3 regions of the Variovorax sp. GW821-FHT09B05 genome follow, and region 3 is predicted to be linked to each of the others. Evidence: predicted binding sites of a transcription regulator. Region 3 holds the regulator's gene; each other region holds the start of a gene.
The links. Region 3 encodes LexA, which represses DNA repair genes until DNA is damaged. Its sites were predicted from a motif close to ACTGTATNNNNATACAGT; they were not measured.
Positions count from the first base shown of each region.

Region 1: the regulator LexA is predicted to act here: its motif matches at 1,661-1,678, upstream of AC07RM_RS36510 (ATP-dependent helicase).
Region 2: the regulator LexA is predicted to act here: its motif matches at 2,009-2,026, upstream of AC07RM_RS18000 (PA0069 family radical SAM protein).

Region 1 is NZ_JBWKPN010000022.1:13,841-17,109, forward strand. Features, by position in the region: gene AC07RM_RS36510 (ATP-dependent helicase) at 1-1,648, opposite strand, end outside; gene corA (magnesium/cobalt transporter CorA) at 1,880-2,866, shown strand; gene AC07RM_RS36520 (5'-methylthioadenosine/adenosylhomocysteine nucleosidase) at 2,859-3,269, opposite strand, start outside.
Region 2 is NZ_JBWKPN010000006.1:262,056-265,324, forward strand. Features, by position in the region: gene AC07RM_RS17985 (SAM-dependent methyltransferase) at 1-817, opposite strand, end outside; gene AC07RM_RS17990 (thiol-disulfide oxidoreductase DCC family protein) at 853-1,284, opposite strand; gene AC07RM_RS17995 (GbsR/MarR family transcriptional regulator) at 1,348-1,929, opposite strand; gene AC07RM_RS18000 (PA0069 family radical SAM protein) at 2,053-3,150, shown strand; gene AC07RM_RS18005 (efflux transporter outer membrane subunit) at 3,101-3,269, opposite strand, start outside.
Region 3 is NZ_JBWKPN010000005.1:272,846-276,114, reverse strand. Features, by position in the region: gene AC07RM_RS15540 (D-2-hydroxyacid dehydrogenase family protein) at 1-352, opposite strand, end outside; gene AC07RM_RS15535 (hypothetical protein) at 608-991, opposite strand; gene lexA (transcriptional repressor LexA) at 1,169-1,843, opposite strand; gene AC07RM_RS15525 (asparaginase) at 1,916-2,878, shown strand; gene adk (adenylate kinase) at 2,953-3,269, opposite strand, start outside.

The DNA of each region.
Region 1 (3,269 bases), on a different contig from region 3:
CCATGTGCACCAGCTGCTCGACGTCGCCACGGCGCGTGCCCGCGGTGTCGTCGTAGAGCCGCTCGAGGTGCGGCAGGTACCAGTCCATCGCGATGCCCACGTCGGCCGGCCAGGCCAGCGACGGCGCGCACAGCGCGGCATAGGCCTCGGCGAAGGCTGCCCATTCGACGCGCGCGGCGCTCGGCGGCACGAAGTCGCGCAGGGCGATGGCCGGATCGGCCGCCTGGTCCATCGCGTCGAGCAGCTTCGCGCTGGTGGCCGGACCGATGCCCGGGATCAGCTGCGTGACGCGAAAACCCGCCATGCGCCCGCGCGGGTTCTGCGCGAAACGCAGCACCGCGAGCAGGTCCTTCACGTGCGAGGCCTCGAGGAACTTGAGCCCGCCGTACTTCACGAACGGGATGTTGCGGCGCGCCAGCTCGAGTTCGAGCGGCGCGCTGTGGCTCGAGGTGCGGAACAGCACCGCCTGCGACTTGAGCGCGAGCCCGCCCTCGCGGTGCGCGAGCACCTTGTCGGCCACCCAGCAGGCCTGCTGCGATTCGTCGGGCACGCGCACGATCTGCGGCCGCCCGGCCGAGGGCTTGTCGGTCCACAGCGTCTTGGCATGGCGCTCGGCCGCATGCGCGATGCATGCGTTCGACACGTCGAGGATCGGCTGGGTGGAGCGGTAGTTGCGCTCCAGCGTGACCACGCGCGCCGGCCGCGAGAACTGCGTGGGGAAGTCGAGGATGTTGCGCACCGTCGCGCCGCGGAACGAGTAGATCGACTGCGCGTCGTCGCCCACCACCGTCACGCCCCGGCCGTCGGGCTTGAGCGCGAGCAGGATCGCGGCCTGCAGCAGGTTGGTGTCCTGGTACTCGTCGACCAGCACGTGGTCGAAGCGCGCGCCCAGGTGCTGCGCCAGCGTGGGCTCCTCCATCATGCCGGCCCAGTAGAGCAGCAGGTCGTCGTAGTCGAGCACGTTCTGCTGCTGCTTGGCCTCGACGTAGGCGCCGAACAGCTGCTGCAGCTCGACGCCCCATTCGGCGCACCACGGGAAGGACTGCCTGAGCACCGACTCGAGCGGCGCGCGCGTGTTCACGCAGCGCGAATAGATCGACAGGCAGGTGCCCTTGTGCGGAAAGCGGCGCGCGCTCGACGAGAAACCGAGCTCGTGCCGCGCCAGCCCCATCAGGTCCTCGGCATCGCCGCGGTCGTGGATGGTGAAGTTGTCGTCCAGCCCGATCTGCGCGGCGTACTCGCGCAGCAGCCGCGCGCCGATGCCGTGGAAGGTGCCGGCCCAGGGCAGCGCGGGCGCGGTGTGGGCCTGCAGCCCCAGCACGCGCGCGAGCACCTGGCCGGCGCGCTGCGCCATTTCCTGCGCGGCACGGCGCGAGAAGGTCAAAAGCAGCAGCCGTTGCGGATCGACCCCGCGCGCGATCAGGTGTGCCACCCGGTGCGCCAGCGTGCTGGTCTTGCCCGAGCCGGCGCCGGCGATGACGAGCAAGGGCCCTGCATCGGCCGCGTCCGGCGCGCCACCAGCCAGCGCCTCCACCCCGTGCTCGACCGCCGCGCGCTGCTCGTCGTTGAGGCTGGCGAGGGCGGCCGCGAGGCGCTCGGCCTGGGTCGCCGGCGGGCTGGAAAAAACGGGGGACACGGCGCTCGGCATGGGCGCCACTCTACTGGATGTTCGTCCAGTCCAGCCAACTCTGCGCTCATTCGCCGATGACATAATCGCGCCTCGCTGCAACTGGAGACCGCATCGTGGAAACCGCCCCGTCTCGGCAGCTTTCAACTCCCGGCTGAGTCCGGCCGACCGGGTCCGGGATTTGAAAGCGCCCCCCTTTCTCGCCCCCCGCCCGTCCGCCCCATCGCCCCAGCCATTTCACGGGAGTGAGCCATGCTCAATATCTTCACGCTCGCCAACGGCCGCCTCGTCCAGGAAGAGATCGAGGCCCTCGAGGAGCTCTCCCGCTTCCAGCCGATCTGGGTCGACCTCGAATCGCCCACGCTCGAGGAGAAGCGCTGGATCAAGCAGTACTACGGCCTCTCGATCCCCGAAGACGCGATGGACGAGGACATCGAGGAATCGGCACGCTTCTATGAAGAGGACAACGGCGAGCTCCACATCCGCAGCGACTTCCTGATCGACGACGACGAAGCCCCGCGCGCGGTGCGCGTCGCCTTCATCCTCAACCAGCACAACACCGACCTGCGCAGCCGCGGCGTGCTGTTCTCGATCCACGACGAGGACGTGCCCGTGTTCCGCCTGTTGCGCATGCGCGCGCGCCGCGCACCGGGGCTGATCGAGGACGCGAAGGAAGTGATGCTCAAGCTCTTCGACGCCGACGCCGAGTACTCGGCCGACTCGCTCGAGAACATCTACGACGAGCTCGAGGCCGCCAGCAAGAAGGTGCTCTCGGGCAACGTCAGCGACGAACTCGCGGGCGAGGTGCTGGGCGCCATCGCGCGCCAGGAAGACCTGAACGGGCGCATCCGCCGCAACGTGATGGACACGCGCCGCGCGGTCAGCTTCATGATGCGCAGCAAGATGCTCAATGCCGAGCAGTTCGAGGAAGCGCGGCAGATCCTGCGCGACATCGAGTCGCTCGACAACCACACGGCCTTCCTGTTCGACAAGATCAACTTCCTGATGGATGCGACCGTCGGTTTCATCAACATCAACCAGAACAAGACGATCAAGATCTTCTCGGTGGCCAGCGTCGCGCTGCTGCCGCCGACCCTGATCGCGAGCATCTACGGCATGAACTTCAAGTTCATGCCCGAGCTCGACTGGGCCATGGGCTATCCCTACGCCATCGTGCTGATGGCCGCGAGCGCGCTGGTGCCGATGTGGTACTTCCGCCGGCGCGGCTGGCTCAAGTAGAAGGCTGGGCGGCGAGCCAGGCGCCGACCAGCGCCAGGCTGTAGCGGCTCGCGACCTCGGCGACGAAGCGCGCGAAGTCGCCATGGGCTTCGTCGTCGGCACGGTCCGAGATCGTGCGCATCGCGGCGAAGGGCACGCCGTAGTCGTGGCACACCTGCGCCACCGCGGCGCCTTCCATCTCCACCGCCAACGCATCGGGCAGCGCGCGGCGCAGCGCCTCGCTTTCGGCCGCGGTCGCGACGAAGCGGTCGCCGCTGATCAGCAGGCCGCGATGCACGGTCGGCGAACGAAGGCCGAACTCGTCGACGGCGCCCTGCCCCACCAAGGCCACGGGATCGCGCAGGGTCTGCTCGGCCACGGCCGCCAGCGCATCGCCGATCGCCGCATCGGCCTTGAAACGCGC
Region 2 (3,269 bases), on a different contig from region 3:
GTCCGCGCGCCTTCCAGAGCTCGGCCAGCGTGAAGCGGGTGGCGAGCGCGGGGATGTGCAGCGCGCTCGGCGCGACGCGCCAGCGCAGCGAGCGCACCTCGATCTCCTCGAAGCCGTGTTCGCGCAGCGCGGCCACGAAGTCCGCGCGCACGGCCAGCGTCGGCACGGCCCAGCTGTCGGCCCACAGGCGGTGCAGCCAGCGCGCGAGGCGGCCGGGCTCGCGGCGCAGCAGGAAGCCGTCGACCACCACCAACCGCGCGCCGGGCTTGAGCAGGCGCGCGGCCTCGCGCACGAAGTCGGCCTTGGCGGTGCCCTCGGCATAGCAGGCGCTCTCGAGCGCCCAGGCGCCGTCGGCCTGCGCGGCCGGCAGGCCGGTGCGCGTGTAGTCGGCCTCGAGGTGCGCCATGCGGTCGGTCACGCCGGCCTGGGCGTCGAGGCGCGCGGCGATGCGGTTCTGCACCGGCACGTTGGTGACGGTCACGGCGTAGAGGCGGCGGTCGTCGCCCACCAGCGTGCGCGCGGTGGCGCCGGCGCCGCAGCCCAGGTCGAGCACGCAGTGGCGGCCGTCGTCCGTGGGGCGCTCGTCGAGTCGCAACGCGCGGCCGACCTCGCGGTTCATCTCGACCAGCATGCCTTCGCGGCGCAGTGGATTCAGGCCCGCGCGCCAGTAGCCGAAGTGCATGTTGTAGCTGGGGCTCCAGGCGCCGTAGTCGGTGGCGACCTCGGTGAAGTAGTCCTGCGTGTCGGCACGGCTGACCGGGGCCGAGGCCTCGGCGGTGTGCGGCAGGCGGAAATCGGGCTGGAAGACGCTGGGCATGCGGTGAACTCCTCGTGGGGAAGGCGGTGCGGATGTCAGAGCCGGCACTGGCCGTCGGCGCAGGTGCGCGAGGCCTTCGCGGCCGGGCCGGCGAGCAGGGTCACGAACCAGCCGGGCAGGCGCTGGCGGTTGCGCGCCAGCGCGGCATAGGCGCGATCGGCCAGCGGCGCGACCAGCGGCAGGTCGAGCAGGGCGCCGCCGTTGGGCAGGCCGACCGCCTCGCGGCAGGCGCGGATCGCGGGCACGCCGACCTGCACGCGGCCGGCGGCATCGACCACGTGGATCGCGGTCATCAGCGCCTCGCGCGGCGCCGGGCCGGCCTCGAAGTCGGGCGGCGAGCAGTCGACCAGAACGAGCCGCGCGGCCGCGTCGCGCGCCTTCATCGCGCCCATTTCGGCGCTGCACAGGCGGCAGGTGGCGTCGTAGTAGACGGTCAGCGGGTAGGTGATGGCGGTGGGACGGGGCATGGTGTTCTTTGTTCTCGATATTTCTGTCAAAACAGAAATTAATGGGCAAAAAAAGAGCCGGCCTCAGATCATCGGCAGGCTCGCATGGTGGGCGTCGGGATCGTCCTTGCCGGTGGCGGGCGCATCGCCGCGAACGAACTTCTGCACGCTCGCGCCCAGCGTCAGCACCTTGTCGAGCGTGCCGGGCGACAGCCGCAGCATCTCGTCGGCCCAGGTGGCGAGCTTGGCCATCAGGTCCATGGTGGAGCGGATGCGGTCCTGCGCATCGGCCGATTCCTTCTGGAAGTCGGGGCTCGCGACGATCTCGCGCAGCACGCGGATGGTGGGGTCGAACTCGCGTTCCTTGCGCTCGCGCACCACGGTGCGGAACAGTTCCCAGACGTCGACGCTGGTCTCGAAGTAGTCGCGCCGGTCGCCCAGCATGTGGGTGACGCGCACCAGGTTCCAGGCCTGCAGTTCCTTCAGGCTGTTGCTCACGTTGGAGCGCGCCACGCCCAGGGTGTCGGACAGCTCCTCGGCATGGATCGGCTTGCCGTGCACGAACAGCAGCGCATGGATCTGCGAGACGGTGCGGTTGACGCCCCACATGGAGCCCATCTCGCCCCAGTGGAGGACGAACTTGCGTTGGATGTCGGTGAGTTCCATGCGCTGGAGTCTAGGACTTCCGAAATTTCTGTCAAGAAAGAAATAGAAAAATCTCAGCGGCCCGGCGGAATGGTGAAATACTGTATGTTTAAACAGTTAACCGACCCGCGAAGGAGTTGCGCCATGCCACCCGCCGCCTACATCCCCATCCAGGCCATCAAGGGCCGCGGCGCTGCCACGCGGCTCGCGCACCGCTTCTCGAAGGACGAGCGCGATGCCTTCGACGACGGCTGGGGCACGCTCGAGGAGAACGCCGCCGAGGCCGACGAGCTCGAGCCCCTGGCCACCGAGGTGCGCTTCGAGGACGTGAAGTCGGCCATGAACGAGAACGACTCGCCCGACATCTACTTCGACCGCTCGATCAACCCCTACCGTGGCTGCGAGCACGGCTGCATCTACTGCTTCGCGCGGCCCACGCACAGCTACCTCAACCTCTCGCCGGGGCTGGACTTCGAGACCAAGCTGATCGCCAAGCGCAACCTGGTCGAGGTGCTGCGCCGCGAGCTGGGCCGCAAGAGCTACCGGCCCAGCCACATCGCGATCGGCACGGCCACCGACTGCTACCAGCCGATCGAGCGCGAGCTGCGCATCACGCGCTCGCTGATCGAGCTGCTGTCGGAGGTCAACCACCCCTTCGGGCTGGTGACCAAGTCCAGCGCGATCGAACGCGACCTCGACCTGATCGCGCCGGCCGCCGCGCGCGGCCTGGCGGCGGTGTACGTGACCGTGACCACGCTCGACGGCGAACTCGCGCGCAAGCTCGAGCCGCGCGCCGCGGCGCCGCACCGGCGGCTGCGCACCATCCGCACGCTGGCCGAGGCCGGCGTGCCGGTGGGCGTGAGCGTGGCGCCGCAGATTCCGTTCGTGACGGAAGACATGGAGCAGGTGCTCGAGGCGGCCTGGGAGGCCGGCGCGCGCAGCGCCTTCTACACCATGATCCGGCTGCCCTGGGAGGTGGCGCCGCTGTTCAAGCAGTGGCTGGCGCTGCACTACCCGCAGCGCGCGGACCGCATCATGGCGCGCATCCACGACGTGCGCGGCGGCAAGGACTACGACGCCGACTTCGCCACGCGCATGAAGGGCACCGGCCTGTGGGCCGACCTGCTGCGCCAGCGCTTCGAGAAGGCGACCGCGCGCATCGGCTTCAACCGCGAGCGCATCGCGCTCGACCTCAGCGCTTTTCGGCCACCTGGCGCGCCGGGGCAGGGCAGCCTGTTCTAGCGGCGAGCGCGGCGTCCGCGTTGCCGTCGCCGCACCAGTCGCCGCCCAGCGCCTTCACGAGGAACACCGAGGTCAGCAGGCGCTGCCCCTGCAGCTGCGCGGCCTGGCGTTCCACCGTC
Region 3 (3,269 bases):
GCATCGCCGACATGATCAGTGCCCAGGTCAGTTCGGCCGGCGCCTGCGGCGAACCCGAGCCCTCGGCCACCGCGACACCCCGCTCGGTGCAGGCGGCCACGTCGATGTGGCTGCTGACGCGGCCCGTCTGCGAGATCAGCTTGAGCTTGGGGAGTTTCTCGATCAGCTGGCGCGAGATCTGGCTACGCTCGCGGATCAGGACGATCACATCGGCGTCCTTGAGCCGCACCGAGAGTTGACCGATGCCCTTGACGGTGTTGGTGTAGACCTTGGCTGCGTAGGCATCGAGCTTCGAAGCACAGTGCAGCTTGCGCACCGCATCCTGGTAATCGTCGAGGATCACAATATTCATGGCATGCCATTGTGCCTCGCAGCATGGAATCGGCGCGCCGTTGAACGTTTGGATACGGCCCCTGGGCCCCGAAAGGGGTGAAAACGGGGGCAAAGGCAGGAGAAGCGGGGGCAAAGGCGGGCAAAGGGGCGACGTTGGACTGCCTTCCCGACAGGGTGTGAAAAAACCAGCTGCTGCGGTTTCTTCACACCCTCTGCCTAGACCTCGCGCGTCCTCGCGATCGAGCGACCGCGTGAAACGCCGGGGCCGGCGCCCTCAGTGCAGGTGCACGGGGCGGGGCGACACGGCGGCGGTTTCGAGTGCCTCGAGCGCGGCGAGGCGATCAAGCTCGGCGCACACATCCGCCATCCGGCCCGAAATCACCACGCGGTTGCTGTTGCGCGCGCCGCCCTGCTGGCGGTCGACGACGCGCACCACCCGCAGCGGACGCGAAGGCGCCTGGGCGACGGCTGCGGCCGTGACGGCGTTCTGTCCGCTGTCACCGCGTGCCGTGCACGACGGCCGTACCGAGACATAGCGCAGCTCGCTGGCGCACAGGTCGTCATCGCGACGGTGTGCGGGGCGGGCGGGCAACCAGCGGCTCGCGAGCGACTGCAGCGGCATCCAAAGATCGACGAAGGTGAGGAGGGCGATTCCCATGTGAACTCCAAGAAGGTTTGAGGTTGAACACAGGCAGGATTCGTTGTCATCGGGCGCAGCAGGGTGATGGCGACAAAGCGCCATACGCCCGCCACCTGCGGCGACCGGATGGGGTATGCGTGATGCGGATCCGCGAAGCGGCTCGGCGATGCAGACCGCCGGGCCGGCTCGGCAGGCCTACATCAGCATGGTGTTTCGGATCAGGCCGACCGCGAGGCCTTCGATTTCGAAGGGCTCGCCGGGCTGGACCACGATGGTCGGGTAGTCGGGGTTCTCGGCGTGGAGCTCGATCACCTGCTTGTTGCGCTTGAGGCGCTTGACGGTCACCTCGTCGCCGAGGCGCGCCACCACGATCTGGCCGTTGCGCGCTTCCTTGGTGGCCTGCACGGCGAGCAGATCGCCGTCCATGATGCCGGCGTCGCGCATCGACATGCCGCGCACTTTGAGCAGGTAGTCGGGCTGGCGCTGGAACAGCGTGTTCTCGACGTAGTAGGTCTGGTCGACATGCTCTTGCGCGAGGATCGGCGAACCGGCCGCGACGCGGCCGATGAGCGGCAGCGCGAGCTGGGCCATGCCGGGCAGCGACAGCGAGAACTGGCTGTTGCGCGATTCGGCCAGCGAGCGCAGTGCATCGCCCTTGAGGCGGATGCCGCGCGAGGTACCGCTCACGAGTTCGATGACGCCCTTGCGGGCCAGCGCCTGCAGATGCTCCTCGGCGGCATTGGCGGAGCGAAAGCCCAGCTCGCTCGCGATTTCGGCGCGAGTGGGCGGCGCCCCGGTACGGGCAATGGCGCTCTGGATCAGATCGAGGATCTGCTGCTGGCGGGCGGTAAGCTTCACGGCGAACTGCATGGTGGTTCCTTGCGGCACTGGCTGAACATCCAGTACCTGTATTTTTAACCAGTTTTTCAAAGTTGGCAAGTCATGGTGACTTCATCCCTTACGAATCCGCGGCGCGTGGTGGTGCTCGGCACCGGCGGCACCATTTCGGGCCGCGCGGCGCACAGCGGCGACAACATCGGCTACACCGCCGGCGAGGTGGGCGTGGCCGACCTGCTCGGCGGCATCGAAGCGCCCGCGGGCGTGACGCTGGCGGCGGAGCAGGTGGCGCAGGTCGACAGCAAGGACATGTCCTTCGCGATCTGGCGCGCACTGGCGCTGCGCTGCGCCCACTGGCTGGCGCAGCCCGACGTGGCCGGTGTGGTGATCACCCACGGCACCGACACGCTCGAGGAAACCGCCTTCTTCCTCCAGTCGGTGCTGGCACCGCGCAAGCCCATCGTGCTGACCTGCGCCATGCGCCCGGCATCTGCGCTGTCGCCCGACGGTCCGCAGAACGTGCGCGATGCGATCGCCGTGGCCGCGACACCGGGCGCGCAGGGCGTGACCGCGGTATGCGCGGGCACGGTGCTCGGTGCCTTCGACGTGCAGAAGGTGCACACCTATCGGCTCGATGCCTTCGACGCGGGCGACGCGGGGCCGGTGGGCTACGTGGAGGAGGGCGAGGTGCGGCGCGTGCGCGACTGGCCGGCGTCGGAAGCGAGCGCTGTCCTCGATCGCCTGCCCGAGGACGAGGTCGCATGGCCACGCGTGGAGATCGTGATGAGCCACGCGGGCGCGAGCGGCGCGTTGATCCATGCGCTGCGTGCCGACGGCACGGCGGCGTCTCCTCTGCGGGGCCTCGTGCTGGCGACCACCGGCAACGGCACGCTGCACCATGCGCTCGAGGCGGCGGCGCTCGAGGCGCAGGAGGCCGGCATCGCGGTGCTGCGCGCCACCCGCTGCACGCAAGGGCGCATCCTGCCCAAGCCGGGCGACCGCCTGCGCGATGCGGGCGCGCTGACGCCCGTCAAGGCGCGCATCGCGCTGACGCTCGAATTACTCTGAAGTCGGGACGCCAAAGAAAAAAGCCGCGTCGCGGGCCTCGAGGCCCGCACGCGGCTTGGGATTCGAGTCGGGGATCAGCTGCTCAGTGCGGCCAGTGCACGTTGCGTGATCTCTTCGACCGTGCCCACGCCCTGGATGGCGCGGTACTTCGGCGCGGCGGCCGGATCGGTCTTGGCCCAGGCCGAGTAGTAGTCGACCAGTGGTCGCGTCTGCTGGCTGTAGACGTCGAGCCGCGTGCGCACGGTCTCTTCCTCGTCGTCTTTGCGCTGGATCAGTTCCTCGCCGGTCAGGTCGTCCTTGCCTTCGACCTTGGGCGGGTTGAACTTGAGGTGGTAGGTGCGTCCCGAAGCTGGGTGCGAGCGGCGGCCGCTCATGCGCTCGATGATGTCGC